2 regions of the Pararhizobium sp. LjRoot238 genome follow, and region 1 is predicted to be linked to the other one. Evidence: riboswitches for the same ligand, from Rfam matches in the RefSeq annotation. Region 1 holds a riboswitch; the other holds the start of a gene.
What was found. A riboswitch is a leader RNA that binds a small molecule or an ion and turns the genes downstream of it on or off. The one in region 1 is predicted to bind FMN.
Positions count from the first base shown of each region.

Region 2: linked by a shared signal. The riboswitch ahead of ACSQ3F_RS13915 (6,7-dimethyl-8-ribityllumazine synthase) and the one ahead of ribB (3,4-dihydroxy-2-butanone-4-phosphate synthase) in region 1 are both predicted to bind FMN.

Region 1 is NZ_CAXUPP020000004.1:137,975-153,517, forward strand. It holds gene ACSQ3F_RS26980 (ABC transporter permease) at 1-1,840, opposite strand, end outside; gene ACSQ3F_RS26985 (ABC transporter ATP-binding protein) at 1,840-2,496, opposite strand; gene ACSQ3F_RS26990 (TIGR01458 family HAD-type hydrolase) at 3,072-3,779, shown strand; partial or broken gene ACSQ3F_RS26995 (amino acid ABC transporter ATP-binding protein) at 3,829-4,428, shown strand; gene ACSQ3F_RS27000 (aspartate/glutamate racemase family protein) at 4,508-5,233, shown strand; partial or broken gene ACSQ3F_RS27005 (NAD(P)/FAD-dependent oxidoreductase) at 5,254-6,243, shown strand; gene ACSQ3F_RS27010 (NAD(P)/FAD-dependent oxidoreductase) at 6,144-6,527, shown strand; gene ACSQ3F_RS27015 (aspartate dehydrogenase domain-containing protein) at 6,524-7,330, shown strand; gene ACSQ3F_RS27020 (thiamine pyrophosphate-binding protein) at 7,401-9,155, shown strand; partial or broken gene ACSQ3F_RS27025 (IS5 family transposase) at 9,370-10,214, opposite strand; gene ribB (3,4-dihydroxy-2-butanone-4-phosphate synthase) at 10,289-10,924, opposite strand; FMN riboswitch at 11,015-11,161, opposite strand; gene ACSQ3F_RS27035 (SDR family oxidoreductase) at 11,221-12,009, opposite strand; gene ACSQ3F_RS27040 (sugar ABC transporter ATP-binding protein) at 12,027-13,514, opposite strand; gene ACSQ3F_RS27045 (substrate-binding domain-containing protein) at 13,546-14,484, opposite strand; gene ACSQ3F_RS27050 (ABC transporter permease) at 14,610-15,543, opposite strand, start outside.
Region 2 is NZ_CAXUPP020000001.1:2,856,970-2,872,512, reverse strand. It holds gene ACSQ3F_RS13945 (N-formylglutamate amidohydrolase) at 1-556, opposite strand, end outside; gene ACSQ3F_RS13940 (MurR/RpiR family transcriptional regulator) at 718-1,644, shown strand; gene ACSQ3F_RS13935 (ABC transporter substrate-binding protein) at 1,885-2,988, shown strand; gene ACSQ3F_RS13930 (ABC transporter permease) at 3,060-3,932, shown strand; gene ACSQ3F_RS13925 (ABC transporter permease) at 3,929-4,717, shown strand; gene ACSQ3F_RS13920 (ABC transporter ATP-binding protein) at 4,732-5,793, shown strand; FMN riboswitch at 5,915-6,081, shown strand; gene ACSQ3F_RS13915 (6,7-dimethyl-8-ribityllumazine synthase) at 6,177-6,650, shown strand; gene ACSQ3F_RS13910 (hypothetical protein) at 6,829-7,623, shown strand; gene ACSQ3F_RS13905 (hypothetical protein) at 7,620-8,015, shown strand; gene ACSQ3F_RS13900 (urocanate hydratase) at 8,041-9,702, opposite strand; gene ACSQ3F_RS13895 (TfoX/Sxy family protein) at 9,806-10,135, opposite strand; gene ACSQ3F_RS13890 (DUF917 domain-containing protein) at 10,148-11,245, opposite strand; gene ACSQ3F_RS13885 (Zn-dependent hydrolase) at 11,245-12,504, opposite strand; gene ACSQ3F_RS13880 (dihydroorotase) at 12,513-13,892, opposite strand; gene ACSQ3F_RS13875 (aromatic amino acid lyase) at 13,908-15,446, opposite strand.

The sequences.
Region 1 (15,543 bases):
GATAATGCGCTATCAGCGCATCGATACCGACGATCACTTGTCCCGTCGGATTGCCGTAATCGGAATAGACGCCTGCTAACAGAGTGTCCCAGTCTCCGGGCAGAAGGAGCCTGTCGCCGACAACGAGGTTGTCGCGGCGTGCTAGCTGTTCGTTGACCAGCGCGGCCTCGCCGCGCGCAACCCGATCCCAGACGTCGGGGAGCGCCTCAAGCAGTGGCCAGTTGTCACGATAGGTCGAATGATCCGCCATGCCGTAGATTTCCGCCGGTTGCTGGTTGACCACGCCATTCACGCTCCAGATCGGCAGCACCGCGTCCACCTTGGGGCGGAGCCACTGGCGCAGCGCCTGCGCCTCAATCTCGCTACGCGCGGTCACATAAAGCTCGGCGGCCAGCCGCTGATCCAGCCAGCCGGTGAAGGTCAGGCGGAAGCTCGATACCATCGTGCCCACGCCGACATTGGCCGAGAGAGCCAGGAGCAGCGCCATCAGAGCCAGCGAAAGACCTGGAAGCTGCTGGCGTGTATCGGCCCAGAACCATTGCGCGACGGGCCTGGATGCCCATCGCTGCATCAGAGCCAGGAAGAGCGCGAGGACCACAGGCAGCAGCAGCGCAGCCCCCAGCAGCAAACCGCCAAGAACGGAAAACCCCACGACCAGCCCTGACCCCCACAGGCCGAGCCCGATCGTCGTCGCAAACAGGCCAAGAGCAGCAAATGCCTGGAACCGCAGTGCGGTTTCCGAGGCGCGCGCCCAGGCGCGCGGCTGCGCCGGCGCCAGCAACGGCATACGCCACACCCGCCAAAGGCTTTGCGCAGCGGAAACGAGCGTGCCGAACACGGCGATCCCCAGACCTGTCACCCACCATTGCGGACGCAGCGTGAGCGTGCCGGGTACGCTTGCACCATAAAGTCCCTGCAGGGTGGCCGCGACGCCCGGAAGGAGGAACGAGGCCACAAGATAGCCGATCGCCACGCCGACGATGCCGGCCACCAGCGCAAGCATGATGAGTTCGGCCAGAAGAAGACCGGTCAGAGCGCGCGCCGATAATCCTAGCGAACGAAGTGTGCGGAAGGTCGGACGGCGCTGTTCGAAGGCAAGGCCGATTGCGGAATAGACGATGAAGAGGCCGACGGCGAAGGCAAGAAAGCCAAATGCGGTCAGGTTCAGATGGAAACTGTCTGTTAGCCTTGCCAGATCGCCTTGCGCATCTGGTTTCTTCAGCACCAGTTTAGGCGCGATTGCCGCAAGTGACGTGCGGTCTTCCGGCTGGTCCGGGGAGAGGATCAGCCGGCTGATCTGCCGGGGCTTTTCGAGAAGTCTCTGCGCAATCCCGATGTCTGTTATGGCGGTGCCAGGCAGTATATTGGCCGCAGTGCGTATTGGCGGCAGTTGTTGACCCGACAACTGCCGCGCGGTTTCGGGCGAAACGTAGATGAGCCCCGGCGGCATGATGAACTGAAGCAGACCGTCGCCGCTTCCGAGATCGACCTGCTGCGCTTCAACCGGCAGGCTCAGCGGTTCGATGCCGATCACGTGCAACCGGGTTGCGCCGACACGTAGCTGTCCCTCGATGACGGGTGACACCAGCCACCCTGCCCGACGGAGTTCGACAAAAACGTGCTGCGGGATCACTCCGCCGTCCGCGTGCACCAGTTGCTCCAGCCGGTCCTTGCCGAGAATTGAAGCGGCGCGATCATAGCTAGCACGGGCTTCGGCATTGATCGCCTGAACCCCGGACCACAGCGCCGTCGCCAGCGACAGGCCCATCAGCAGCATGACCAGCTGCATCGGTCGGCGCCGCCAATGGGACAGCAAAGCAGACATGGCGGCGCGCCACATCACGCAATCCGTCCGGAGCGAAGGTGTACGCGGGCATCCAGTCGTTCGGCAAGCCGCATGGAATGCGTAACCATCAGCAGGGCTGCCCCGGTCTCGGTCACCAGCGACAGCATTAGCGCCAGAACTGCATCGCCGGTCGTTTCGTCCAGATTGCCGGTTGGCTCGTCGGCCAATACAAGTTTTGGCCGTGCGGCCAGCGTCCGCCCGATCGCTACGCGCTGCTGCTGACCGACGGATAGCTGTTCCGGATAGCGCATCAACAGGGCACCTAGCCCAAGCCGTTCCGTCAGTTCCGTTTGCCACACGGGATCGTACCGACCGGCAAGACGCGTATGAAAGGCAAGGTTCGCGGCAACATCCAGCGACGGGATCAGGTTGAACTGCTGAAACACCAGCCCGACCACGGAACGGCGGAGGGCTGCGCGTCCGACATCCCCGAGCCGCGAAATCTCCTGCCCGGCGATCTCAATCCGGCCGGAATCGGGTTGATCAAGGCCCGCGGCAAGGTGCAGGAGCGTGCTCTTTCCGCTGCCGGACTCGCCTGTCAGCGCAAGGCTTCTTCCGGTCTCCAGCGAAAGGTTGACGTCGTGCAGAACCTCAAGCGGACCTTCTGCAGTCTGGTAGGATTTTGAAACACTTTGCAGCACGAGGATCATGGAGCTCCTATCGTTGCCCGATCACACGCAATTCCGTCATCGATACAGGTCGAAACTCTGAGAAGCCATGACCATAAGGAAAACCACGCGCCGATTGCTTCAGCATAAAACGAGGACGCGGCCAAGGACATTATGGGCTCGAGATACCGTTGAAGGGGGCCGACAAGCTCCTAAATTGATGTGAAACCGTGCGGCCGCTTATAGGAGACGCCGTTCCGGTTGGGAGACTCACGACGGGAATCGAACTGGACCACCGACCAGCGGCGTAACGAACCTGATTTCATGCAGTCATTGATGCATCGCAGTGATGCTGGTCAGGGTGAGGAGCGTGGTTTGAGGTTATTCCGTCGTGATGTCTTCGGGCCACATCTGGGCGCCGTGCAAGACGCGAAGTACACGAACTCGATCTTTTCGATTGGTCCTGACACCATCACGCTTGTGCCCCTGGGGGTGAGATTGGCGATAAACCGTGGCCCACGGAAATCATGGCGCCTTGACCTTCCCTATCGGACCGATTGAGTAGCATCCGATCCACAGTCATTGACCGACCCTTCGCGCTCATGCAGTATTCTCTCATGATCAAAGGCGTCCTGCTGGATATCTCCGGCGTGCTTTGTGATGGCTACGCGGCGATGCCTGGGGCCGTCGAGTCAATGTCGCACCTGCGCGCTGCCGAAATCTCTATCAGGTTCCTGACAAACACAACGCGACAATCCAAACGGCAGCTTATTCATCAACTCCAGTCCTTCGGCATCAGCGCGGCTCCGGACGAGGTGTTCACACCCGTTGCGGCCGCCCGTGCCTGGCTGGATAAGAACGGTTACGCGCCGCATTTGCTGGTCCATCCCGACCTTGAGGAAGACTTCGCCGATTGCCGCACTGAAGGACCGGTTGCGATCGTCCTCGGCGATGCGGCTCAGCGTTTTACCTATGACAATATGAACGTGGCCTTCCGCGAACTGCAGAATGGTGCACCATTTCTAGCACTTGCCCGCAACCGGGTGTTCCGCGATATTGACGGGCATCTCAGTCTGGACGCAGGCCCCTTCGTCGAGGCGCTCGAATATGCCAGTGGCACGAAGGCGAGGCTTTTCGGCAAGCCGTCGCCGGAATTCTTCCTCGCGGCTGTGGCGAGCACTGGTTGCGATCCGGCCGATGTCGCCATGGTTGGCGACGATGCGGAGAACGATGTCGCCGGCGCACTTTCTGCGGGTGTCGGAAAGGGCATTCTCGTTCGGACCGGGAAATATCGCTGCGGCGACGAGATGTCGTTTTGCATTTAATCGTAAGATTCTGCCCACAACAGTTTCAACAAGATAGCGTGGCACGATCCCAAATGCCGGAAGCTTGCGGGTTGGCGAGACGCGGTTTGATTTCGGCCCCGGAAGCAGGGTTCCGGGAGATCGGGAACTGGCGAGTTTCAGGGCTCGCACCGGTATGGTGTTTCAGCACTTCAATCTATTTCCGCACATGAGCGTGCTGCAGAATGTGATGGAGGCGCCGGTCCAGGTGAAGAGGATGAGCCGAGCCGATGCGGAGCGCATCGCCCGCGAGCAGCTTGCCAAGGTCGGTCTTGCTGATCGCGCCCATCAAAAGCCGGAGACGCTGTCTGGAGGGCAAAAGCAGCGAGTTGCGATAGCGCTGGCGATGCAGCCGGATGTCATGCTGTTCGACGAAGCTACCTCGGCGCTCGATCCGGAACTCGTCGGTGAGGTTCTCGGCACGATGAAAGCACTGGCGGCGGAGGGCATGACGATGGTCATCGTCACGCACGAGATAGCCTTCGCGCGGGATGTGGCCAGCCGGGTCATCTTCATGCGCGACGGAGCGATCGTCGAGGAAGGGCCGGCGCGTCAGATCATCGATACACCCCAGAAGGACGATACTCGCGCTTTCCTGTCGCATTTTCACCGAGGGGCCGAGGCCAACTAACGAATACGCAATCAAGCATGGTTTTTGAGCGGCCGCCCGGCCGCGCTGCAGAACCGTGTCCAGTCGAATGGAGACAGACATGATACTCAAGGGCGGCTTTACCAATTACGGCCAGGACATCGGCATCCTGATGCTGGATACCACGTTTCCACGGCCCGCCGGCGATATCGGCAATGCACGTTCCTTCGATTTCCCGGTTCGCTACAAGATCGTTAAAGGCGCCGTGACCAGCAAGATCATGGGCGATGCACCGGATGTGGATCTGATCGCGCCGTTCATCGAAGCGGCCCGTGAGCTTGAGGCGGAGGGCGTGAAGGCCATCACCACGAGTTGCGGCTTTCTTGCGCCATTCCAGAAGGATATCGCTGCGGCGGTCAATATACCGGTTTTCACCTCGGCGCTACTTCAGGCTCCGGTCATTCACACCATGTTGCCTTCCGGCAAGGTGATCGGTGTGTTCACGGAACGCGCGCATCATCTCAACGACCGGCATTTCAACGGCGTCGGCTGGTCGATGAGGACGATCCCCACCCAGATACAGGGCATGAAACCCGATGCCCAATTCCCTGCGACCTATATCGGCGGACGGGCGGAGCTCGATACCGATATCCTGAAGGAGGAGATGCTGGAAATGACGCGGGAATTCATGGCCACATGCCCGAACCCGGGCGCGATCCTGTTCGAATGCACCAACATGTGCCTGTTCTCGTCATTCGTCGCGGAAGAGTCCGGTCTTCCTGTGTTCGATATCAATACACTGATCAACACGTTCTACGGCGCAGCCAATCCCCGCCGGTATCTCTGAAGAACCGAAGGGGCTGACACATGCGTATCGTCGTCATCGGCGCGGGTATCGTGGGAGCAAGCTGCGCGCTTGAACTCCTGCGGGACGGCCACGAAGTTACGGTCATCGAGCCCGCTGAAGCAGGAGGGCCGCAGGCCGCCAGCTACGGGCACGGCAGCTGGATCAGTCCGGCGTCCGTGGTACCCATGTCCATGCCCGGCCTATGGCGACAGGTGCCGGGATATCTGCTGAACCCCAACGGTCCGCTGGTCATCCGGTGGCGGTATATCTTCAAGCTAATGCCCTGGCTGGTCCGGTTCCTGCGCGCGGGATCGACCGTCTCCAAGGTGGAGGCAACGGCATCCGCCCTGGCATTGCTGCTGGGTGACGCCCCCCAACGTCATCAGGCGCTTGCCGCAGAGATCGGGCGGCCGGATCTCGTTCGCCGGGAGGGGCTTCTCTACGCCTATGCGGATCGCAAGGCACTCGAGGCCGATGCCCTCGGGTAGAAGCTCCGGCGGATGACGGGGGTCTCCTGGCGGGAACTCGACAGTGCAGAGCTTGCGGAACGGGAGCCCCGGCTGGCGAAACGATATGGACTGGGCCTTCTGGTGGAAGACGGCGCCCATTGCATCGATCCGGGGTCGTATGTCGCCCGGATCATGAGGGTCGCCATCGATCGCGGCGCCGACCTTTCACGGGCAAGAGCGACCGGGTTCGTATTCGAAAAGGGACGTCTGATCGCCGTGAAGACCAATGTTTCGCAGATTTCCTGCGACCGTGTCGTCATCGCTGCAGATATCTGGTCGAAGGCGCTCGCCCGCATATGTGGCGACGCGATACCGCTCGAGTCAGAGCGGGGGGGTACCATGGCGAGATCATCGCGCCGGAGGTTGGCCCCGTTCATCCGGTCATGCCCGCAGACGGCAGAATGGCCAATACGCCGACAGCGAGGGGACTTCGGCTCTCCGGTCAGGTCGAGCTGGCGACGGTCGACGCCCCGCCGGACTGGCGCCGGGTGGATGTCTTGATGGAGCATGCCAAAGGCACTTATTCCGGCCTCGCCGGATCACCTGCGCAGAAAATGGAGCGATGGATGGGGCACCGTCCATCGACACCGGACGGGTTGCCAGTGATCGGGCCGTCGTCACGCTTTCCTGATGTCATCTATGCCTTCGGTCAAGGGCATGTTGGCTTCGCGTCGGGGCCAGTCACAGGCCGTATCGTCGCCGACCAGATTTCCGGTCGGGCGACGAACATCAATATCGGCGTTTTTTCGCCCCGCAGATTCCGTTGGAAGGGACAGACATCATGAAGGTTGGATTGGCAGGATTCGGCGCGTCGGGCAGAACGGTTGCGGCGGCACTGGTTGCAAATGCAATACCGGGGGTCCGACTGGCTGCCATTTCCGCGCGAAACCTGGAGAAGGCGCGCGCTCATGCCGAGACGCTGGGGGTTGCAGATCTCGTGATGCCACTTGGCGAGCTTGCGGATCATTGCGACGTCGTCGTGGAGGCTGCCACCGGCGCGGCCCTGCCCGAGATCGTGGACGCGGCTCTTGCGCGGGGACGGGATCTGATCTGCGTCAGCGCCGGCGGTTTCCTGAACGTCCCGAACTTGGAGCAGATTGCAGCGGAGCATGGAGCAAGGATGCAGATCGCCTCCGGCGCCATGCCCGGCCTCGACATATTGCGTAGCGCGGTCGAGGGGACGGTGCACAGCGTCCACCTCAAGGCACGCGTCAAGCCCGAATCCCTCGCCAACGAACCATTCGTGCTCGAGCAGGGCTTTGACTTCAGGACGAGCCGTCCGACCGAGGCAATTCGCGTCTTCAAAGGTTCGGCGACCGCTGCCGCCAAGCATTTTCCGCGGCATCTGAATGTGGCGGTTTCGATAAGCCTTGCCGGGATCGGTTTCGAACGGACCGAGATCGAACTCTGGATGGATCCCGACATTCCCGGCGCCATCCATCTTCTCAAGATCGAGGGTGACGAGATCGGCCTGACGATGGAAAGCCGGAACCTGCCGTCGTCCAATCCCAAAACGTCCCGGATCGTGGCGCCAAGCATTCTTGCGGCGCTGCGCTCCCGGGTGGCCACCATTCGCGTCGGGTCCTGACGTCAGGGCAGCGCAGGCCGCGACCTCCCATAAATCCAAATTTTCGAACAATCATGAAGGAAAACAAGCCATGCGCGGTGCAGACGTTCTCGTGGAAATGCTCATAGGCTACGGCGTCGAAGTGATCTTTGGCGTGCCGGGCGACACAAATGTTCCGCTCTACGAAGCGCTGCAGGTGAATGAAGACAAGATCCGCCACGTGATGGCACGCGACGAGCGCTCGGCCGGTTACATGGCGGATGCCTATGGCCGGTTCACAAGCAAGCCGGGTGTTTTCGAGTGCCCGTCGGGCGCTGGCGCCATGTATTCCCTGCCGCCCGTGGCGGAGTCCAATTCGTCGTCGGTGCCGGTCATCCTGCTGACCATCGATATCCCACTGCCGGGCGAAGGGCGGGGTGTTCTGACCGAACTCGATTGCGCCCGCCTGTTCGATCCGATCACCAAAATGTCCGTTCAGGTCAAATCGCCGGAAAAGCTGCCCGAGATCATCCGGCGCGCCTTCCGCATCGCCTGCTCGGGCAAGCCTGGTGCAGTGCATCTGCAGATCCCCGAAGACATGTTGCTGGCCGAGATAGATCCGACGCGCATCTCGACGCATGTGGAGACCGAATGCATGCAGTTCCCTGCCTATCCGACACTTCCGACCCAAGACAAGCTGGAAACGCTGCTCTCACTGCTGACGAGCAGCGCCAAGCCGCTGATCGTTTCGGGCGGCGGCGTCAACCGCTCGTGCACGGGTCCGCAGGTAACGGAGCTTGCAGAACGTCTCAACATTCCCGTCTGCACAACGATGACCGGTCAGGGCACGATGCCGGACGATCATCGCCTTGCCGTCGGAGTGATCGGCGACAACGGCTTTCATCCCCATGCCAACTGGGCACTGGAGCATGCCGACTTCGTGCTGTTCGTCGGTTCCAGGATGGGCTCGGTCGTCACGATCGGCTGGACGTTTCCGACGATTACGCTGAACAAGCGCGTCGCCCAGATCGACATTGATCCGGAGATCATGGCCAACAACTACGAAAATGTCCTCTCTGTTCCGGGAGATGCCAGGCTGGTGCTGGAGCAACTCATTGCCATGACCCCGGCAGATCGTGATTCCGGCAAGACCACCGCATGGGTCGACGAACTGAACGAATTGCGCGCGAATTTCTGGACGAATGCACAGGTCCTGCTCAATTCCGATGCGGCGCCGTTGCGCCCAGAGCGGGCCGTCCGTTGCTTCAATGAGGCTCTCGAGGCCTATGGCAAACCGGCACTGATCTACTCCGATGCCGGTACGCCGACACCGCACATGACCCGCTTCCTGAAGCTCAGCGATCGCCGAACCCGCATCGCCATCCCACGGGCCTTTGGTGGCCTTGGCTCTGCTCTGCCGGCCACGGTGGGCGCCTGGTTCGCCGACAAGAACAAGCGTCCTATCGGCATGTTCGGCGACGGTTCCTTCGGCATGTCCGTCGGCGAACTGGAGACGCTCGTGCGGTTGCAGATCCCGGCGGTGCTTCTTCTGTTCAACAACGGCACTTTCGGCTGGATCAAGGGGCTGCATCGCCTGCGTGGCCACAATCAATGCTTCGGCGTCGATTTCATGCCGCCAAAAGGACAGGCGATTGCCGAAGCCTTTGGCCTGATGGCGTGGACTGCGCGCGATGCCGGAGAACTGGATACGGCCCTGGCCGGTGCTTTCGCCTACAAGGACGGTCCCTGCATGATCGACATTCATGTGGAATCCATCGCGGATCGCGTGCCGCCGGTCTACTCCTGGCTTTCCAAGCGCGGAAAGGATCCGCTGAGCGTCGAGGCCGAGGAAGTCCGCTACTTCTAGGGTGGTTTCGAAATTTAGATCATAGGAACGGGCCTCAGTCGCAGGACCGGGTCAGTTCTCAGTGGAAATCAACAGCCCAACATCGATTGGACGCAGTTCTACATAAGTAAGTGCTACCGGAATGAGCAATGGAAATTTGGGCCGAGACGCTCGAAGAGTGAGGCACTTCGAGCGTCCGAAACTGAAGGGTCTCAGAGTCGGTCCGGAAAGTTATTCATTTTGAACAGAGCCTTCGCAGCATGAGGCGGATAGACGCCAGCTTGAGGAAGGCGAGCGCGTTGCGCGACAGATTTTCGAAATCCTTGGCCAGCCTGCGGCATCGACCCAGCCATGCGAACGTCCGTTCGACCACCCAGCGCCTCGGCAGAACCTCAAAACCCTTGGCGGTGTCGGAGCGCTTGACGATCGCGGTCGCAAGTCCTGGCATTGCCTTCTTTTGTCCCTTGGCGAAGACAGGCCCCTGATAGCCACCATCGGCGAACAGTTTCTTCAAGAACGGATAGCGCCCGAACAGCGTCTTCAGAACCAGCACGCCACCGTCGCGGTCCTGGATGTCGGCCGGATGAACCAGCGCATGCAGCAGAAGGCCTACCGTATCGACAAGGATATGGCGTTTCTTGCCTTTGATCTTTTTCCCCGCATCATACCCGCCCGGGTCAATGCAGCGCCCCCTTTTTCAGCGCCTTTGACGCTCTGGCTGTCCATGATTGCCGCCGTCGGACTGGCCTCGCGGCCCATCGCCTCACGGCATTTCACGTAGAGTTCCTCATGAATGCGGCCGAGCGTGCCGTCCCAGTTCCACAGGTCGAAATAGCTGAACAGCGTGCTCTTCGGCGGCAGGTCCTTCGGCACTGCCCGCCATTGGCAACCCGTGCTGAGAACATAAAGCAGGCCGTTGAGAACCTCCCGGACATCGACCTCACGCCTGCGACCGCCGTGCTTGGCAGGCGGAATCAAGGGTTCAGCCAGCGCCCATTCCGCATCCGTCAAATCGCTCGGATAGCGCAGACAATCTCGATTGTATTTCCCTCGGTTAGCCTTCGTCCACATCGCGTCCATGCCCTCATCGAATCAATTCAACTGCATGGAATCACAAACGATTCATATCATTCAACTTCTTTATGGACCGACACTCAGGCAGCGTGAACCGCAACGTGGCGCCAAGTCTTCTCGACATAGGCGATCAGGTCCTGAATAGTAACCAAAGGAAGTTGGTGCGTTTCGGCGAAGACTAGAAGCTCGGGTAGTCGGGCCATCGTCCCATCGTCATTGGCAACTTCGCAAATGACGCCCGATGCGGACTTGCCTGCGAGACGCGCAAAATCTACCGCGGCCTCCGTGTGACCAGGCCGGCCGCGAACGCCCGCAGGGTGCGCCCGCAACGGGAAAATATGGCCTGGGCGGGCGAAATCCGCCGACCGCGACCTGGGGTCCATCAACGCCCGAACAGTCGCGGCCCGATCGGCTGCGGAAATACCAGTAGTAGTTCCCGGCAGGTAATCGACCGAGACCGTGAAAGCCGTTTTGTGCAGTTCGGTGTTCCGCGGCACCATCAGCGGAATATCAAGCGCGTCGAGCCGCTCCCCTTCCATCGCCACGCAGATGAGCCCGCGAGCGTGTTTCATCATGAACGCGATCGTCTCGGGGGTTATGAAATCCGAGGCGACGATGATGTCGCCTTCGTTTTCCCGGTCCTCGTCGTCTACGACCACGATCATGCCTCCGCACGCCAGTGCCGCGATTGCGTCTTCAATTTTCGAGATTGCCATTTTCATTGCCTTTCAAGGGTTGCCGATATCGGCGTTATCAATCCCTTGGGCGAACAGGCCTACAGCCGCCCGGTGAGGAGCGGTTTGCAAGCATGCCCTCTTCCATCCGGACTGTAACCGTCGGCCCCGGCATCTCACCGGGTCTGCTGACCCTCCACCTTCGTGGAAGCGCTCGCGGGCTCCCGGATCGCTCCGGATACCGCCGGTGGGGATTTTCACCCCGCCCTGAGAACACACGTAAATAAGGAATTCCTCCGCTAAAATGCAAGAGGCCAGATTTGACCGGCCGCGTACCATTACCAGCAACAGAAACCGCCATCGACGAGAAGATCGACGCCGGTCACGAAACTCGCGGCCTCCGACAACAGGAAGACTGCGGGGCCGACCATCTCGTCGACATTTGCCATGCGCTGCATCGGCGTCTGTTCCTCGAACAGTTTCGTCTGATGCACCATTTCGGGGCGCGTGTTCATCGGCGTTGCCGTATAGCCGGGGCTGATCGTGTTCACGCGAATGCCGCGGCCGACCCATTCCATTGCCATGGATTTCGTCATGTGGATCACGCCGGCCTTCGAGGCGTTGTAGTGGCACTGGCTGAGGCCCCGGTTGACGATGACGCCGGACATGGAGGCGATGTTGACGATCGCCCCTCGCCCGGTCTTCAGCATGGAACGCGCTTCCGCCTGGCAGGAGAGGAAAACACCCTTCAGGTTGATGTCCATCATCGTCTGGAACTGGATTTCCTCCATCTCCTCCGCCGGATTGGCGTTGGCGATGCCGGCGGCATTGACGGCAAGCGTCAGCGCCCCAAGTTCCGCCTCGGTGCGTGCAACTGCTTCGTTGAGCGCCGCGCCGCTGGTCACGTCGGCGGCGATCTGGATGCTGCGGCGGCCTGCCCTGGCGATAAAATCGGCGGTCTTCGCAAGCCCATCATCGGTTCGGCGGTCGAGCAGCGCGACGTCCGCACCGCACTGCGCCAGCCCTATGGCGATGCGCTGCCCGATGCCGCTGCCTGCCCCCGTCACGAAAGCGATGTTTCCGGAGAGATCGAACAATTTCGGTGCATTCAGAGTGATTTCAGACATGATGAATTATTCCCTGTTCAGATCGTCGCCAGTTCCATGACCGAGACGTCGTTTGCATCCTCGCGGTTCAGGATACCGGCCTGCTTGCCCTGAGCCATGACCATGATGCGGTTGGAGACGCCGAGCACCTCCTCGAGGTCGGAACTGACCACGATGACCGCAACGCCCGCACGGGCAAGATCCATGATGAGATCGTAGATCGAAGAGCGGGCGCCGACGTCGATGCCGCGCGTCGGCTCATCCAGCACCACGACCTGCGGCTTGCGCGCCAGCCACTTGGCAAGCACCACCTTCTGCTGGTTGCCGCCAGAAAGCTCGCCGGCATTTTGCCCGCCGCGGCCCTTGACCCCGAACTTCCTGATATAGTCCTCGGCGAACTCATGGATGCGACCCGACGAAATCCAGCCCCTGCGGGAAATCTCGCCGAGGTTGGCATAACCGATGTTTTCAGCAATCGAGTGTTCAAGCACCACGCCTTGGAGCTTACGATCTTCGGGCACGAGGACGATGCCGTTGCGGATCGCGTCGATGGGCGCGCGCGGCGTGACGGGTTTGCCGTGCAACAGGACCTCGCCGCCGGAAATGGGATCGGCGCCGGTGACGGCGCGCACGAGTTCGGTGCGGCCGGCACCCATGAGGCCGGCGATGCCGAAAACTTCGCCCTTGCGGACCGAAAAGCTGATGTTGCGAAACGCGTTGGACGGCGATGTGAGACTGCGCACCTCCAGCGCCACCTCCGCCGTCGGTGTCGGAAGGATCGGAAACATGCGCTCAAGCGAGCGTCCGACCATCGCTTCGACGATGGTGCGGACCGGAACGTCGCCGCTGTCAAATTCCTGCACCTTGGCGCCGTCACGCATGACGACGATGCGGTCGGCGACCTGGCGGATTTCCTCAAGACGGTGCGAAATATAGATAATGCCCACGCCTTCCGACTTCAGACGTTCGATCTGCTGGAACAAGAGTTGGGTTTCTTCGCCACCCAATGCGGCGGTCGGCTCGTCAAGGATCAGCAAACGGGCGTTGAGCGTAAGCGCCTTGGCGATCTCGATCAACTGCTGCTTTCCGGTCGACAGCCCTTCGACAAGGCGGTCGGGCGAGATATCGAGACCCAGCCGATGCAAGCCGCTGCGCGCCTGCTCCTCCATTGCTTTGCGGTCAACCCGACCCGACTTCATCGGATAGCGGCCGACAAAGACATTCTCTGCGATGGAAAGCTTCGGAAGCAGTTTCAGTTCCTGATGGATCATGCCCACCCCCTCGTCCATCGCGGCGCGGGGATTGGCAGGGGCATAGGTCTTGCCGAGCCAGGTCAAGTCCCCTGCGGAGGGCTGGACGGTGCCGGAAATGATGTTCGACAGGGTCGATTTTCCGGCACCGTTTTCACCAAGCAGCGCCACGACCTCTCCCGGATAGATGTCGAGATCGACACCGAGGAGAACCTTGATCGGCCCGTAGGATTTCTGAATTCCGCGGAGCGACAGGATGGGAGAGCGGGTCGTCATGGCGCTGCTACCTTTCGGTTATGAAGCCGGATTACGGATGGCTCTTCACAAATTCCGGCGCGTTCTCGCAAGTTGTCAGCACGGCATTCGGCGTCTGGCGCTCTTCGACCTTTTGGCCGGCGGCGACAGCGAGCGCGGATTCGACTGCAAGGACGCCCATCTTCTGCGTGCTCTGCGTCGCGGTTGCGATGAACGGACCCTTGCACTTGGCGAGATATTCGAGTGCCGAGACGTCGCCGTCATAGCCGCCGATGATCACCTTGTCCGAGAGGTTGGCGACGTCGACCGCCTTGGCTGCACCCATGGCGAGACCGTCTGCCTGGCCGAAGATGATCGTAATATCCGGATTGGCCTGCAGCATGTTCTGCGCGATCGAGAACCCCTCATCCGCAGACCACATGTTGCTCCACTGCTGGTCGACGAGCTCGACACCCTTGTTCTCGTCGATGGCACGCTTGCAGCCGGTAAAGCGATCCACTTCCGGCGTGGTGCCCTTCTGGCCGTGGATGATCGCCATCTTACCCTTGCCGCCGGCCTTCTCGATAATGTGCTTGCACACGGCATAGGCGGATTCGACGCTCTCGCCGGCGATAAATGTGTCGCCCGGCGCGCCTTCCGGAACGCGGTCGACATTGATCACCGGAATGCCGGCTTCGCGGGCAAGACGGGTCGGCACGGCGGCGGCAGCGGCGCCAGCCGGGATATAGATGAACGCGTTGATGTCCTGTGTCATCAGGTCCTGCACCTGGCTAACCTGCGTATTGGTGTCGTTCTTCGCGTCAACGACGACGACCTCGATACCCTTTTCCTTCGCGTACTTTTCGACGCCGAGCTTGATCTGGTTGAAAAAGTCGGCCTGGAGGTTCGGAACGGCAAGGCCGATCTTCTTGATCTCTGCGGCCGACGCGCCGAACGGGGTTGCAAGGACCGCGGCCGCAGTTGCCGCCATCAGCAGTTTGGACAGTTTCATGGTTTCTCCTCCGAGTTGCCTGGTGTGCGACCTGCCTTCGCCGGACGCCACCTCCCTTTTGCCGGCCCGCACCATTGCGAACCGTTTTCAGCACCCCGCCGTTCGTTGCAGCGGGGTGAAAAACGCTACTTGCGCTTACGGTAGGTTTCGGCCGTGACGGCTAGTACGATCACGGCGCCGATGATGACCTGCTGCATGAACGGAGAGACGCTGAGCAGGTTAAGCCCGTTGCGCAGAACCCCGATGATCAGCACGCCGATAATAGTGCCGCCGATGCCGCCGGTGCCGCCTGACAGCGATGTGCCGCCGATGACGACCGCCGCGATGGCGTCGAGTTCATAGGAAACACCCGAGGACGGCTGGACCGAGTCGAGACGGGCTGCGAGCACCATGCCGGAAAGCCCGGCAAGGAAGCTGCACACGACGTAGACGAGAACGGTCGCTTGCTGGACATTGATGCCGGCAAGCCGCGCTACTTCCGCATTGCCGCCTATGGCGTAGAGCACGCGCCCTCCGTGACGGTAGCGCTGGTAGAGCAGGCCGACAATGAACACCAACAGCATCACGGCGACCGTCAGCGTCAGGAAGCCGCCGAAGCGCACGATCGCCATCATGTTGAACCAGGCGGGGAAGCCGATGATCTGCTGACCGTCCGTGATCATGTTAGCGATGCCTCGCGTAATCGACATCATGGCGAGCGTCGCGATGAAGGCCGGCACGTTGAAGCGCGTGATCAGCAGGCCGGCGATCAGGCCGTTCAGCGATGCCGCAATCAAGGCCAGCGGAATAGCGATGCCCATCGGCACGCCGAGCACAACGTTGAGGTAACCGAGAACCATCATCGCCAACGCCATGACCGAACCGACGGCAAGATCGATGCCGCCGATCAGGATGACCATCGTCATACCCACGGCCATGACGCCCAGCACCGTGATTTGGTCGAGCACGTTGAGGAAGTTTCGCACAGACAGAAACTTGTCCGTCGCGAAGGTTAGGAAAAGGCACAGAACGATAAGGCCGATCAGCGGCCCGGTCGCTCCCCGCAACGTTGGGAGTAGC
Region 2 (15,543 bases), on a different contig from region 1:
TCTCGGCCGCCGCCAGCATACAGGCGGCCAGCCTCTTGTCCGTATCGTGCAGGATACCAACTTCAACGTCGCGCTGCCTGCCGTGATAAACGGGCGTGAAACTGTGCATCGTGACCAGCACCGGCGGTCGGCCGTTCGCTTTGCGTGCCGCGATGAAATCCGCGAGTTCGTCCCGGAAGGGGACGTAGAGCGCCTCCGTCCTAGTTACGCGTTCAGCCGCGGAAATTGCAGCATTGCCCGGTATCTCGAAGACTTCGCTAACGGGCGGCATGGCGGCTTCCGCCTCCGGCGGGCGATTGCAATCGTACACCAGGCGAGAAAAACGCTGGTAAATCAGCGCAGCATCAAGGCCTTTCACCAGGAGCTGGGACACCGCAAGGGCACCCGGGTCCCAGGCGATGTGACTGGAAAGGGCCTCGGGCGATAGACCGAGCGTCCCCATTTTTTCCGGAAGACGGCGCGACGCGTGCTCGCAGACCAGCAGAACCGGGCTCAGCGCCTCCGGATTTTCCACTGCGACAGGCGCACCATCCGCCTCTGTCAAAAGCCCCATCAAATGCGATTTCCTTTTCAGTTGCCGTCAGAACTGAAAGCCATACCCGGGAAAAGGGCGTGCAAGCATTCGTTAATGAAAAGAATTCTTCACGATTTTACCCATGTCAATCGAAAACTGAAACGATCTCTTCAAAAAACCCATTGACTCGAATTGTGACAGCGATGTTTACTCTGTCACAAAGCTGGCAAAGACCAGCTAGGGGATCGATTTTGACAAGCTCTGAAGGCACTGTGACGGTGTCGGATGTGATCAACGCCCATTTCTCCGTGCTGACGCGCGCGGAGAAGCAGTTGGCGGCGACGCTTCTCGACAATTATCCGGTTTCCGGACTCGGCAGCATCACGACTGTTGCCGAGAACGCAGGCGTGTCGACACCGACCGTTGCCCGGATGGTGCAGAAGATCGGCTTCCGCGGTTTTCCCGATTTCCAGTCACGGCTTCATCAGGAACTGGAGGCGACGATCTCCAATCCGATCAGCAAGCACGACCGCTGGGCGGCAAATGCGCCGGGCACGCATATCCTCAATCGTTTCGCCGACGCGACGATGAACAACATGCGCGCCACCCTCGCCCAGCTCGAAACGGCAGAGTTCGATGGCGCGGCCGCGATGATTGCCGACCGCAAGCGCAATATCTATCTGGTTGGCGGCCGCATCACCGGCGCGCTGGCCGATTATTTCTTTACGCACCTGCAGGTCATCCGCTCCGGTGTGACCCAGATCGCCACCAATTCCAGTTCCTGGCCGCACTACGTGCTCGACATGAAAAAGGGCGACATCCTGATCATGTTCGATATCCGCCGTTACGAGCAGGAGATGGAAACGCTGGCGCGCATCGCCCGCGAGCGCGGCGTCGAAATCATTCTCTTCACCGACCAGTGGAGCTCTCCGATTGCCAAGTCGGCTCGGCGTGTTTTCCGCATCCAGATCGAAGCACCGTCCGCCTGGGACAGCTCGGTCGTCATTCTTTTTGCCGTCGAGGCGCTGATAGAGGCCGTGCAGAGTTCCATCTGGAACGAGACGCGCGACCGGATGAAAACACTCGAGGGCCTGTTCGATTCAACACGGCTTTTTCGCAAGCCGCTTTAAAAGGAGCACCAAACAGCGAGGCGACGCCGGACCTAGAGAAGGATGTCGCGAACCGCAATTCAACAGTGGTATAATTGCCGCCTGCATCCAGGCGGTTTCAAATTTTGAAAATAAAATGAAGGTGTTCTGGCTGCGAATGTCTTGTCGCAAAGGAGACACCACCTGTCACATAAGCTTCATCGCACCCCAGTATCAGCTTCCATCGAAGCTGCCTGATATAACCACAAGAGGAGAAGACCAGTGATTTCACATATGCGCCGCCTGCTTTCGCTTTCGACCGCCATGGTCATGGCATCGACCGCCATCGCCGCTGCCGAGCCGAGCGCCGAACTGATTGCCGCTGCCAAGGCAGACGGCACGCTGACCACGATCGCCCTGCCCCACGACTGGTGCGGCTACGGCGGCGTTATCGCAGGCTTCAAGGCCAAGTACGGCCTGACCGTCAACGAACTCAACCCGGACGCCGGTTCGGGCGATGAAATCGAAGCCATCAAGGCCAACAAGGACAACAAGGGCGACCAGGCTCCCGACGTCATCGACGTCGGGCTCTCCTTCGGCCCGTCCGCCAAGGCCGACAAGTTGATCCAGCCTTACAAGGTCGAAACCTGGGACACGATCCCGGACACCGCCAAGGACGCTGAAGGCTACTGGTACGGCGACTATTACGGCGTCATGGCCTTCGAAGTGAACAAGGACCTCGTCAAGGAAAGCCCGAAGGACTGGGCCGACCTCTTGAAGCCGGAATTCGCCAACATGGTTGCCCTTGCCGGTGATCCGCGCACGTCAAGCCAGGCCATCTCCGGCGTATTCGCAGCCGGCCTTTCGGCTGCTGGCGGCGACGTCGCCAAGTCTGGTGAGGCTGGCCTTGGCTTCTTCAAGGAATTGAACTCCAAGGGTAACTTCGTCCCGGTCATCGGCAAGTCCGCTCCGCTCGCCCAGGGCACGACCCCGATCATCCTGCGCTGGGACTACAACGCGCTTGCCGACCGTGACACGCTTGCCGGCAACCCGCCGGTCGACGTCGTCATCCCGGCTTCCGGCGTTATTGCCGGTGTCTACGTTCAGGCGATCTCGGCCTATGCCCCGCATCCGAACGCTGCCAAGCTCTGGATGGAGTACCTCTATTCCGACGAAGGTCAGCTCGGCTGGCTGAAGGGCTATTGCCACCCGATCCGCTTCAACGATCTCGCCAAGAACGGCAAGATCCCGCAGGACCTGCTCGACAAGCTGCCGCCGGCCGCTGCCTATGAAAAGGCCGTGTTCCCGACGCTTGAAGAACAGGGAGCCTACAAGGAAGTCATCACCAAGGGCTGGGACACCGTCGTCGGCGCGAACGTGCAGTAAGACTGTCGCATCAAGGCCTTCCCGCGGCTGCGCGGGAAGGCTATTTTTCAATTTTCACAAACGGTTTCCGGATGAGAGCGAAAAAGGCCATTGATTTGAAGAAGACGGCCATCGATTGGCTTGGCATCACACCTTTCCTGCTTTTTGCAGTGATGTTCCTGATCGCCCCGACGCTCTATCTGGTCACCGGAGCGTTCCTCAATCCGGCCGGCGAATTCACCTTCGACAACATCGGAGGCCTCTTCACCGACAAGATTCTCGCTTCCTATTGGATTTCGATAAAGGTCAGCCTGGCATCCTCCCTGGGCGGCGCGCTCATCGGCTTTTTCCTCGCCTGGGCCGTCGTGCTCGGCGGCGTGCCCTCCTGGATCCGCTCCTCGCTTCTGACCTTCTCCGGTGTCGCCTCCAATTTCGCCGGCGTGCCGCTCGCCTTCGCCTTTCTGGCGACGCTGGGCCGCACCGGTCTCGTGACCATACTGCTTCGCGACTGGTTCGGCATCAATCTCTATGCCACCGGCTTCAATCTGTTGAGTTTCATCGGCCTGACGATCACCTACATGTATTTCCAGATCCCGCTGATGGTGCTGATCATCACGCCGGCGCTGGACGGCCTGAAGAAGGAATGGCGGGAAGCTGCAGAAATCCTCGGCGCGACCAATACCCAGTACTGGATGAAGGTCGCCCTGCCGATCCTGTTCCCCAGCATCCTTGGCACGACGCTGCTTCTCTTCGCCAACGCCTTCGGGGCCATCGCCACCGCCTATTCGCTGACCGGTTCGACCTTCAACATCGTGCCGATCCAGCTCTATGCGCAGATCCGCGGCGACGTTCTGCACAACCCGAACCTCGGCTATGCGCTGGCGCTCGGCATGATCGTCATCACCGGCATTTCCAACCTCATCTATATCTGGCTCCGCATGCGCGCCGAACGGTGGCAGAAATGAAGACACAGAAAATCGGCGCCTGGATCGCTATCCTTTTCGGCGCCTCCTATTTCATCATCCCTTTGATCGCCACGTTCGAATTCTCACTGCGCATGCGCCGCGGCGAATATTCCTTCGACGCCTATCGCTCGGTATTCTCGGACGTCCAGTTCCGCGAATCCTTCAGCTACTCGATCGTGATGGCGATCCTCACCATCATCTTCGGCATATTGCTGGTGGTACCGACCGCCTACTGGGTACGCCTGCGCCTGCCGCAGATGCGGCCGGTGGTCGAATTCGTTACCCTGATGCCGCTGGTCATCCCGGCGATCGTCATCGTCTTCGGCTATCTGAGGCTCTACAATTCGTCGTCCTACATCCCCTTCACGGGCTCGGCGCGCGGCACCGACGCGCTTCTGATGTTCTCGTTCATGACGCTGTCGCTGCCCTATATGTATCGCTCGGTCGATACCGCCATGCGCACCATCGACGTCGGCACGCTGACGGAAGCAGCCCAGAGTCTGGGCGCATCCTGGCCGACCATCATGTTCAAATGCATTTTCCCCAATGTCATGAGCGGCGTTCTTTCCGGCGCCTTCATTACCTTTGCCATCGTCATCGGCGAATTCACCATGCCGTCGCTGCTCAACCGCCCGGCCTTCGGCCCCTATCTGCAGCTAATCGGCGCCAACCGCGCCTATGAGCCGCCGGCGCTGGCGATCATCGCCTTTGCCATCACCTGGCTCTCGATGGCGCTGTTGCAGCTCGCCTCCCGTTTCAACAAATCGGCTCCTCCCAAGCCCTGAGGTATTGATCGTCCATGTCCTTTCTCAAACTTACCGGCATTCAGAAGAGCTTCGGTCCCGTCCAGGTCGTCAAGGATTTCGACATGGCGATCGACAAGGGAGAATTCGTCTCCTTTCTCGGTCCGTCGGGCTGCGGCAAGACGACAATTCTCAGAATGATCGCCGGCTTCGAAGCGCCGTCGGCGGGAACGGTTGTCATCAACGACCGCAACCAGAACGAACTGAAGCCGAACCAGCGCAATATCGGCATGGTCTTCCAGGCCTATGCGCTGTTCCCGAACATGACCGTGCACGATAACGTCGCCTTCGGTCTGAAGATCGCCGGCATGGACAAGGCGGCCGTCAACGCGCGCGTCAAGGAAATGCTGGGGCTCATCCATCTCGGCCACCTTGCCGACCGCTTTCCCTATCAGATGTCCGGCGGCCAGCAGCAGCGCGTGGCGCTTGCCCGGGCCCTTGCGCCGAAACCGCAGGTGCTTTTGCTCGACGAGCCGCTATCGGCCCTCGACGCCAAGATCCGCGTCTCCCTGCGCGAAGAAATCCGGATGATCCAGCAGCAACTCGGCATCACCACCGTCTTCGTCACGCACGACCAGGAAGAGGCCCTGTCGATCTCCGACCGCATCGTCGTCATGAACGCCGGCCGCGCCGACCAGATCGGCACGCCGTTCGACATCTACAACAAGCCGGCAACGCGCTTCGTCGCCTCCTTCGTCGGCACCTTGAACCTGATCGAAGGCACGGTCGTCGATCCCGCGGCAAATCGCATCGCGATCGGCGATCAGGGCGTCACGCTGCGCGAGCCTCTCGGCCCGGTCAAGGCCGGCGACACGGTTTCGCTGGCGCTGCGGCCCGAAGCGGGCTCGATCGCCGAGGGTGCAAAGGGTGACACGGCGCTGACCGGTGAAGTCGTTTCCAGCAACTTCCTCGGCTCCGTCATCCGCACCCGCATGAAGGTCGGCGAGGCCGTGATTTCCTTCGACATGTTCAATGCACCAGGCCTCAACCCGCCGGCCGTCGGCGACGTCGTCACGCTGCGCTTCACGGCGAGCGATCTTTTGATCATTCGCGAATAGCTTGCCCGCCAGAAAAATATGTTGGTGACGGCAGGTCTTGTGGAAAAATCTGTCGCCTTTTTCTTGGCGGGCGTCGCATCGCGCATTTGACGCTCGTTTGCCGATCTCTATAGTCGGTCTCGCACGTTCTCAGGGCGGGGTGAAACTCCCCACCGGCGGTAACGGGGAGAAATTCCCGGAGCCCGCGAGCGCTTCATACGAACGTATGCCCGTATACGCGCATGAAGGTCAGCAGATCCGGTTGAATTCCGGAGCCGACGGTTAAAGTCCGGATGAAAGAGAGCAAGCAGATCAGGGGCCCCTTTCCAAGGGGTCACCGCGCCTGCGTGTTCGCCCAAGGGGATCATTGAAAAATGGCTCAACCCTTGAAAGGCCAGACTGACATGACAATCGCTTCCCACCCCACCCAGAAAATCGCCATCATCCGCGCGCGCTGGCACGCCGATATCGTCGATCAATGCGTCAATTCCTTCGTCTCCCATTGGGAAAAGCTCGGCGGCAAGGCCTCGGACGTCGAGATTTTCGACGTGCCCGGCGCGCTCGAAATCCCGCTGCATGCGCAGACGCTCGCCAAAACCGGCCGTTTCTCGGCTATCGTCGGCTCGGCCTTCGTCGTCGACGGCGGCATCTACCGCCACGATTTCGTCGCAGGCACGGTTCTCGACGGCATGATGCGGGTGCAGCTCGACACCGGTGTGCCCGTCCTGTCCACCGTACTCACGCCGCACAATTTCCAGGAATCGGAAGCCCATATCCGCTTCTTCCGCGACCATTTCGTCGTCAAGGGCGTGGAAGCCGCCAATGCCTGCTCGCAGATCCTGCAGGCGCGCGCCCAGCTGGCGCTCGTAAACGCCTGATTGCGGGCGGCGCGGCATCTGCAACGGATGCCGCGCCGTAACCAGTCCTCTGGCGAGTTCCAAGACCGCGACATGATCGCCTACACACTTCAACTAAACGCACTCTGACGACCAAGCAGATGGACGGCAGCGACGGTGTGAGGAGGCCGCCATTCGTTCTGATACGAACTATCTCCCAATGAGCAAAGATGCCACTATTTTAAGAAATAATTCCTTTGACGTGGCGGTTGCACGATGGATAATTGCTCACTCTTACGAACTGCAGGAAGCAGAATATCAAATGAGGGATGACGTAGCGCCAACTTTGGGAATCGGGTTCTACTCCGCCAGCGATGCTGCCCGGTTGTTGAGCGTTCCTGTGCGCAATGTGCGGCGCTGGCTCGGCGGGTATAACTATCGGCATGAAGGCGAGACACTGCATGTAGAACCATTGTGGCAGCCACAATTGCCCCGCTATGACGACCATATCGAACTCGGATTTCGTGACTTAATCGAGTTGCGTTTTGTGCACGCGTTCGTCGAAGCCGGACTTGGCCTCAAGACAATCCGGCATTGCTTGGAATACGCCAGAGCTTGCGTGAATGATGACAGGCCATTTTCGACACGTCGCTTCAGGACTGATGGTAGAACCATCTTTTTAGAAAGTGCCAGTGCGTCTGGCGATGAAAACCTTCTCGATCTAAAAAAGAAGCAATATACCATCAAGGCCGTAATTGAACGTACATTCAAAGACTTGGACACCGATAACGAGTCAGTGAGCAGGTGGCGGCCCCATAAGGGCAAAGCTTCAATAATAATCGATCCAGAGCTTGTTTTCGGCCAACCTACAACGGCAAAATATAACGTACCAACCGTCGCGCTGGCTCAGGCAGTTAAAGCCGAAGGCTCGGAAAAAGCGGTTTCGCAGCTATTTGAAGTGCCAATTTCCGTTGTCAGAGACGCGGTAGCATTCGAGGAATCGCTGGCCGCGTGAAAGTCCTATTCGATCACAATCTTTCGCCAAGACTGGCGAGAAGTTTGCAAGCTCTCATGGGGGATGAACATGAGATTGTGGCATTAAAGGACAAATTCCGCCCCACGATTAAAGATGTTGAGTTAATTGCAGAACTCACCAGCCAGGGCGGCTGGATCTTCATTTCAGGTGATCGCCGCATAACGCGAAACAAAGCAGAAAAGCGCGCCTTTCAGAATTCTAGAGTTGTCGGCATGTTCTTGTCTGCCGGACTTTATAAAGCCCCGGTGCTCAAGCAAGCTGAGCGTCTAATCGCGTTATGGCCGGCTATCGAAACAATCGCTTTAAACGTCAGCGGAGGGTCGATGTTCGAACTTCCTATGAAGTCGTCAAAGCTTGCAGTTCTCAAATGAGAACACTCTCCCTCACGTCATCGCCTCACCCCACCGCCACATACCCAATGCCCTTCTTGCCGATCTCGTCAATCGACTCCTCATACCCGGCATCCGCATACCGGATGACACCCAGCGACGTATCATTCGTCAGCGCGTGGCTCAGCCTCTCCGCTCCGCTCTCCGTGCCATCGGCCACCACGGTCACGCCGCAGCTCGTCATATATCCGGCATAGCCGCCGCCGCCGGAGTGGACGACGACGAGGTCGGCCATGGAGGAGCAGAGCAGCATCGCGTCGATGAGCGGCCAGTCGGCGATGGCGTCGGAGCCGTCCTTCATGCGCTCGGTCATGATATTTGGATGCGCCATCGCACCGGCATCGAGATGATCCCGCGAGAAGGCGATCGGGCCTTTGAGTTCGCCGGATGCGACCAGCGCGTTGACGGCGAGTGCCAGTTCGGTGCGTTCGCCATGGCCGAGCCAGGCGATGCGGGCGGGCAGGCCTTCAAAGGGCACGTTTTCCCGCGCCAGCCGGATCCAGTTGGTGACGATCTTGTTGTCCGGGAACATCGTGAGCAGCAGGTCGTCGATGCGGGCGATGTCGCTCTCCTCGCCCGACAGCGCCATCCAGCGGAAGGGCCCGATGGCGCGGGCAAACAGCGGCCTGAGATAGGCCTCGGTGAAGATGCGGATATCGAAGGCATTGGCAACGCCCCCCTCTCGCGCCTGGGTACGGATCAGGTTGCCGTTGTCGAAGACTTCTGCGCCCTTCGCCTGAAACTCCAGCATCGCCTTGACATGATCGACGATCGAGGCGCGGCTGGCGGCCATCAGCTGCCCCTGCCCCTCAACGCGCAGCCGTTTCACTTCTTCGATGCTCATGCCCTTCGGTACATAGCCATAGACCAGGTCATGGGCCGAGGTCTGGTCGGTGACGATATCGGGCACGATGCCGCGCTTGGCGATTTCCGGATAGAGCGCCGCTGCATTGCCGACGAGGCCGATGGAGGTAGCGCGCTTTTCCTTGACGGCTTGATCGATCATCGCGAGCGCCGTATCGAGATCCGGCGCGACATGTTCGAGATAGCCGATGTCTTTTCGTTTTTCGGCGCGCACGGGATCGATGTCGATGCAGAGGATCGCAGCCCCCGCCATGCGGCCGGCGAGCGGCTGCGCCCCGCCCATGCCGCCGAGACCGGCGGTCAGGATGAAGCGTCCGGCGAGATCGCCGCCAAAGCGGTTTTCGGCGATCCGCATGAAGATTTCATAGGTGCCCTGGATGACGCCCTGGCTGCCGATATATTGCCAGGCGCCGGCGGTCAGACCGCCCCAGCAGATCAGCCCCTGCCTCTCCAGTTCATAGAACACCTCGGCCTTCGCCCATTGGCCGACAATGTTGCAATTGGCCATGATCACGAGCGGCGCCTTGGCATGGGTCTTCAAGAGCCCCACCGGCTTGCCGGACTGGATCAGCAGCGTCTGGTCCTCGTCCATCTCGATCAGCGCCTTGACGATCGCCTTGTGGGAGGCCCAGTTGCGCGCGGCCTTGCCGAGTGCAGCGTAGACGATCAGATTGTCCGGGTCCTCGCCGACCGAAAGCACGTTTTCCAAGAGCCGCAGCAGCGCCTCCTGCCGCCAGCCCTTGGCGCGCAGAACCGGGCCACCGGGAATGGGGAAGTTCGGGTGACGGGGATTGGCTTTGGGCATTGTGGTCTTTCCATCTTCTTATCTGCGATCGCATCCCTGCCCCCCTCGCACCGCTCCCGTAGAGCGAGTTAGCGCAAGGAGGAGGTACGGCACCGTTTGTCGTTCACTTCGGCGGCAGCGAGAGAACATAGGCGAGTGCCGCATCGAGCAGGCGCTTGCGCAGTGCGTCATCGCCGAAAGCCGCGGGGCCTGCGCGCACCCAACCGTTCATCGGACGGTCACCCATCACCATGAGCTCGATGCCGGCAAGCGCCAGCGCCCAGCCATCATTGCCCTTGCCGAGGCGCACCAGCATGCCGTCGTTGCGCGCGCCGCAAAGAAGATTGCCGTCGAGGAGAAAGGCAAGGCCACCGAACATCGGCTTCTCGGAAAGCCCCGGCCTTTCACCAAGCTCCTGCCTGATCAGTTCCTCAAGACCGAGGTCGCGCGACATGGCTCGTTCTCCTTATATCCGGCCGGACAAAGCGTAGCTTGCGATGTCAATCCCCATCGCCTTCTCGACCGACGGATAGACCGACGGATCAAGCACGCTGGAGGCGAGCGGGATCACTGTCTTCGGCACGTGCAGCACGAAGATCTTCATGCCCACCTGCAACTGGCCGACGCTCAATGGCTCGCCTTCGGGCGACAGCGTCGTGATCACGTCCGGAAAGGTGGCAAGCCGCGCGCCGGCGGCATTCTCCACCGCCATGTATTCGTTCATGACGTGGAGTACCGTAGAGTCATCGCCCTTCCCCAGAGTCACCGTGCCGATGTCGAAGGCTTCCTTGGTGTAGACGACGGATTTGTCGGTAATCGTCCCCTCCGCGAGGATCGCGCCGTTCGTCGTCTTGACGATCGCGTCGACGATGGCACCTCCACCCCTGCCTTCCGCAGCGATGATCGCCTCCCCCAGAGTCAGGGCGAGCGAGATGCCGCCGAGCGCCGCATTGGCCTTGACGTAGGATGCGCGCACCGGATTGCGGGCCGACGCGATGAAGCCGCCCGACATATCCGAAGCTGTACGCAGGATCGGCGAAACCTTGGCCGTCGCGCCGCGCACGACAAGCTCGATGTAGCGGTTTTCCTCGCGGTTGCCGCCGACAGCCGTCTGGATCATCGGCTCGGGCGAGCCGGCAAGGCCGATCGAGCCCATGTCGCCGGTCGGATGCGCGCGGATGTCGCCGACGGCATCCACGACCTTCGTGCCGAGAATAGCCGACGGCAGCCAGCCGTTCAGCGTCGACGACTTGCCGTTCTGGCCGACGATCAGCCCGGCGATCTTTTCGCCCAGCGCTTCCTGCAGCAGTTGCACCGCCTTGACGTAATCGACACCGCGCATTTCCCAGGGTGTGGTCGAGGCCGGCGCGCCGATCGCAGCGGCTGTCGCCACCCAGTCATTCGCATCGAGCTCATTGATCGAAACCAGCTCGGGCTTGCCGATCGACACCGCCGCATAGCCGAGCATCCGCCCATGATGCGCCCATCCGCCGCCACCGGCCGCATAGACCGAGCCGCCCTTGACCGCCGCCTCGACGTCTTTTTCGGTGAGTATACGGCCCATCAGCGCTCTCCCTGTAAATCCGCGTCGAGTTTCCTGACGGCCTCGAACAGCGCCGCCGTGCCGAGTGCGATGTCGTCATTGTCGGCCCATTCGTCCGGCGTGTGCGACCGGCCTTCCCGGCAGGCGATGAAGATCATCGCCGCCTTCGAAATCCGCGCCATCCAAGCGGTGTCATGCCCGGCGCCGGAAGCCATGCGGCGATGTTTGGCGCCGACCCGTTCACAAGCCTCCTCCAGATTGCGCAGCACGAGCGGATCGGCGGGCGTCGGAAAATTGTCGGAGATCAGTTTCGGCGAGGCGATCGACACGCCGGTATCGCGCTGGACATCGACGGCAAGCTGGTCGATCTCGGCAATGAAGCGCTCCATGTCGGGACGCAGTTCCGCCCGCGCATCGATCAGCAGCCGGGCTCGGGAGGGCACGACATTGGCCGCATTCGGCTCGATCGAAAATTCGCCGACCGTCGCGGTGAAATGCCCCTCGCCCTTGGAAAATTCAGTCCCGAGGCGCTCGACGTCGCCGACCATTCTGGCCGCGGCCGTCAGCGCGTCGCGTCTGCGGGCCATCGGCGTCGTGCCGGCATGATCGGCCTGGCCTTCGAACAGGATTTCGATCCGGGTAATCCCGGCAATCGCCGTGACGATACCCACATCGCAGCGTTCGCCTTCGAGCACCGGCCCCTGTTCGATATGCAGTTCCAGAAAGGCCTTGATGTCCGATCGTTTCTGCTGGGCCAGCCGAGACGGGTCGCCGCCGGCATCGATCATGCCCTGGCGCAGCGTCAATTCCCCCTGAGTCCGGCTGAGCCATCCATCAGGGATCAGCCCCGCCATGCCGCGGCTGCCGATGCAGGAAACGCCGAAGATCGACACTTCCTCGGCCAGGAAGTCGACGACCTCCAGATCGTGATCGAGCCGGATGCCGGCATCATTCAGCGCCTGCAAAACTTCGAGCGCTGCTGCCACGCCGGCGATACCATCGAACCGTCCGCCCTCCGGCACCGTGTCGGAATGCGAGCCGAGCATGATCGTGCCGAGACCGGACTTGCGACCCTTGCGGCGGCCGATCAGGTTTCCCGACGCATCGATCCGGGTTTCGAGACCGGCGGCCTTGAAGCGCTGCTCCAGAAAGGCGCGGCCTTCCAGAAAACGAGGCGTGAAGGCTCGCCGCGTATACGGCCGGTCCGGGTCGGTGATCCGCGCCAGCCCCTTGATGATATCGGCGATGCGGCGGGCATCCACCGGAAGATTGGTTTCGATCGCAGTCATCAGACGCCCTCGCGCAGCGGGAGGCTCGGTAACGGCCGGACGAACTGGCCAGCACCCGGCCCGGCCAACACTGTTTTTCCGTCGAAAACGCAGGTGCCGCGATTGTAGGTGGCGGCCACACGCCATGGCAGCCGAATGCCGTTATAGGGCGACCAGCCGACGACATTGTTGCCGCCTGCGGCTGCGTCGTAGGTGTAGGGCTCCGGCGTCAGAACGGCGATATCGGCGTCCTTGCCGAGTTCGAGCGCACCCTTGCGGTGATCGAGACGGAAATGCCGGGCCGGATTGAGCGACATCAGTTCGGCCGCACGGGTCAGCGGAATGCCGCGCTCCAGCGCGCCCTTGACGAACAGCGGGATCATCACCTCGAGCCCCGGCACTCCGGAGGCATTGGCCAGCATGTCCGGATTGGTCTTGCGGTTTTCCGACCAGCTGACGTGATCGGTCGAGACCAGCGTCACGCTGCCGTCAGCCACATGCCGCCAGAGCTTTTCCACCTCGGCGCGCGGCCGGATCGGCGGATTGATCTTCGCCTTGCCGCCGAGCCGTTTTACATCGTTCTCCTCGTCGAGAACGAGATAGTGGATGCAGCATTCGATGGTGGCGCGGTATCCTTGCGCCCGATAGGCGGCGGCGATCTCGTAGCCGCGGCCGACCGAGCAATGCACCACATGGGCCGGGCAGCCGGTCGCTGCACCCGTCTCGTAGATCTGGTTGGTGGCCAGCAGCTCGGTCAGCGGCGGACGCGAAAGGCCATGCGCCCGGTAATCGGTGATACCTGCCGCCTTGACCTTGTCGATCGCCGCCCGCACCGCTTCGTCATCTTCGTTGTGGACGCCGGCTGCCAATCCGGTCGGCGCGATGGCGCGAAAACAGTCTTCGAGAAGACCGGCCGGGATGCGCGGAAAACGCTTTGGATCGGTGCCGAAGGTCGAGAACTTGAAGGCCGCGACGCCAGCCGCAACCATTTCGCCGATCCTCGCCGGGCCTTCCTCCGGGTCAATCGTTCCGTAGAGTGCAAAGTCGACGCGCGCCTGCGGGCTGGCGTGATCAATCTTCCGCTTCACCGCCTCAGCCGAGCAGACGAGGTTGCCCTCGTCATAGGGCATGTCGACGATCGTCGTGACGCCACCGGCGGCGGCGGAGCGCGTCGACCAGATGAAATCCTCCTGATCCTTCTGGCTGAGCGAATGCACCTGCGCATCGATGGCACCGGGCAGGATAAGCGCTTGCCCAAGATCATGACGTTCGCGCGCGGCAGGCATCGCGCCTTGCCCGACAGAGGCGATCTTGCCATCGCGCACAGCCACATGCCCGCCCTCGACGAGGCGATCGGGGAGAACCACTGTGCCCTTCAGAACCAGATCGAAATCAGACATCTGCGCTTCCCTTCGTCATTGGCCGAGCGCGAAGAAATCATCGAATTCAGGCATCGGAGCCGCAGCGACCAGCGCGAGCAGCAAATCCTCGGATGCAAATACTTCGTGAAGAGCCTCGATCTCCTTTGAGAGCGGCCGGTCCTTCAGGTAGATCGGGCTCAGCGCCCGGACGCACTCATAGGCGATCTGCGTCACGCCTTGGGGCTTGTCACCGAGCAGATCGATCGCCTGTGCCGACAGCAGCGCCTCGATCGCCGCCATCTGGCGCAGATCACGCACCTGCATCTCCATGCGCTCGACGATGAGCGGCAGGAAGGTCGCTTCCTCTTCGAGACCGCCGGCGACGACGATCGACTGCGCCGACAGCGGCACCGCCATCGACTGGACGCGCATATAGAGCTCGACCACCAGTTTCATCAGCGGCCCAAGCCCGCTCGCCACCTCACCGGGAGCAACCAGATTGATCGGCAGGTTTCGCCGCACGCCGTTCGAGAGCAGGATGCAGCGGTTCAGCATATTGCGCGCCACATGGGAAAAGGCGATCTGCGCCGTCTCGATATAGAGCGTGGTCGTCAGCGGCAGCGAAGCGCCCGACGCGTGGACCTGACCGCCGAGCACCACCGGATTGTCGTCGGACAGATAGGTCGCATCGACCAGCCGTTCGGCCGCGACAAGAAGCGTATCCACAGCAGCACCGAACACCTGCGCGGTCATGCGCAAGCTGAGCGGATCGTGGATCGCCGTCGGGAGCGGCCAATCGACGACATTGGATTGGCCGTAAAGCCAGGAGCCGACCAGCGCTTCGCCACGCGTCGCGAGCGCCGCCGCGACCCGCCATGGATCGGCGGAGGCCCCCAATGACAAGGATGACATCAGGCCCGTCGCCATCGAAACCCGGACGGCGGAGGCTGCCTCGCGCAGGACATCGGCCGCAGCGGCAAAGGCCGTCGCGTTGACGCTCAGCGAAGCCAGTGCGTCACGCGGCTGCATGACGAAGGGCTCGAGCTCGGCGCGACGCAGGGCCTCGGCGGCGGGCAGCAACTCACCACGGAAAAATGCCTCGCCAGTGCCGGTCAAAACGGAAGCCACCTGCCCCATCAGGCCGATATCGGCACAACCGATCGAACCGTGGCGATGGACTGCGGGCACGACGCCACGCTCCAGCAGGCCAAGGAACGCCTTGACGAGATCGACGCTGCAGCCGGTGTGGCCGCCAAGCGCGGTATTGATGCGGATGGCGATGGCCTTGCGGACGATGGGCTGAGAAAACAGCTCGCCGGTGCCGAAATGGTGGGCCTTGACGAGCGCGACGTTGAATTCCGTGAGATCATCAACCGTCCACAGACGGTCCTTCATCGAGCCAACGCCGGTGTTTGCGCCATAGACCGGCAAGCCTATGGCGAGGCGGTCGGCGATAACCGTATGTGCGGACTTGACTCGCGCGAAAGACTGCTCGGCCACCGTCGGCACATAGAGGCCCGAACCGATCTTCTCCAGCGCGGAGAAGTCGAGCGGATTGCCAGTCAGGGCAATGGTTTTCACCGATGCATGCATGCTTTGACCCACGTTTGATGCCGCACATGCTATGCCCAATCTCCCCGATTGTGATATATCCCAAAAACGGAACACGAGATATTCATTTCGGATCATC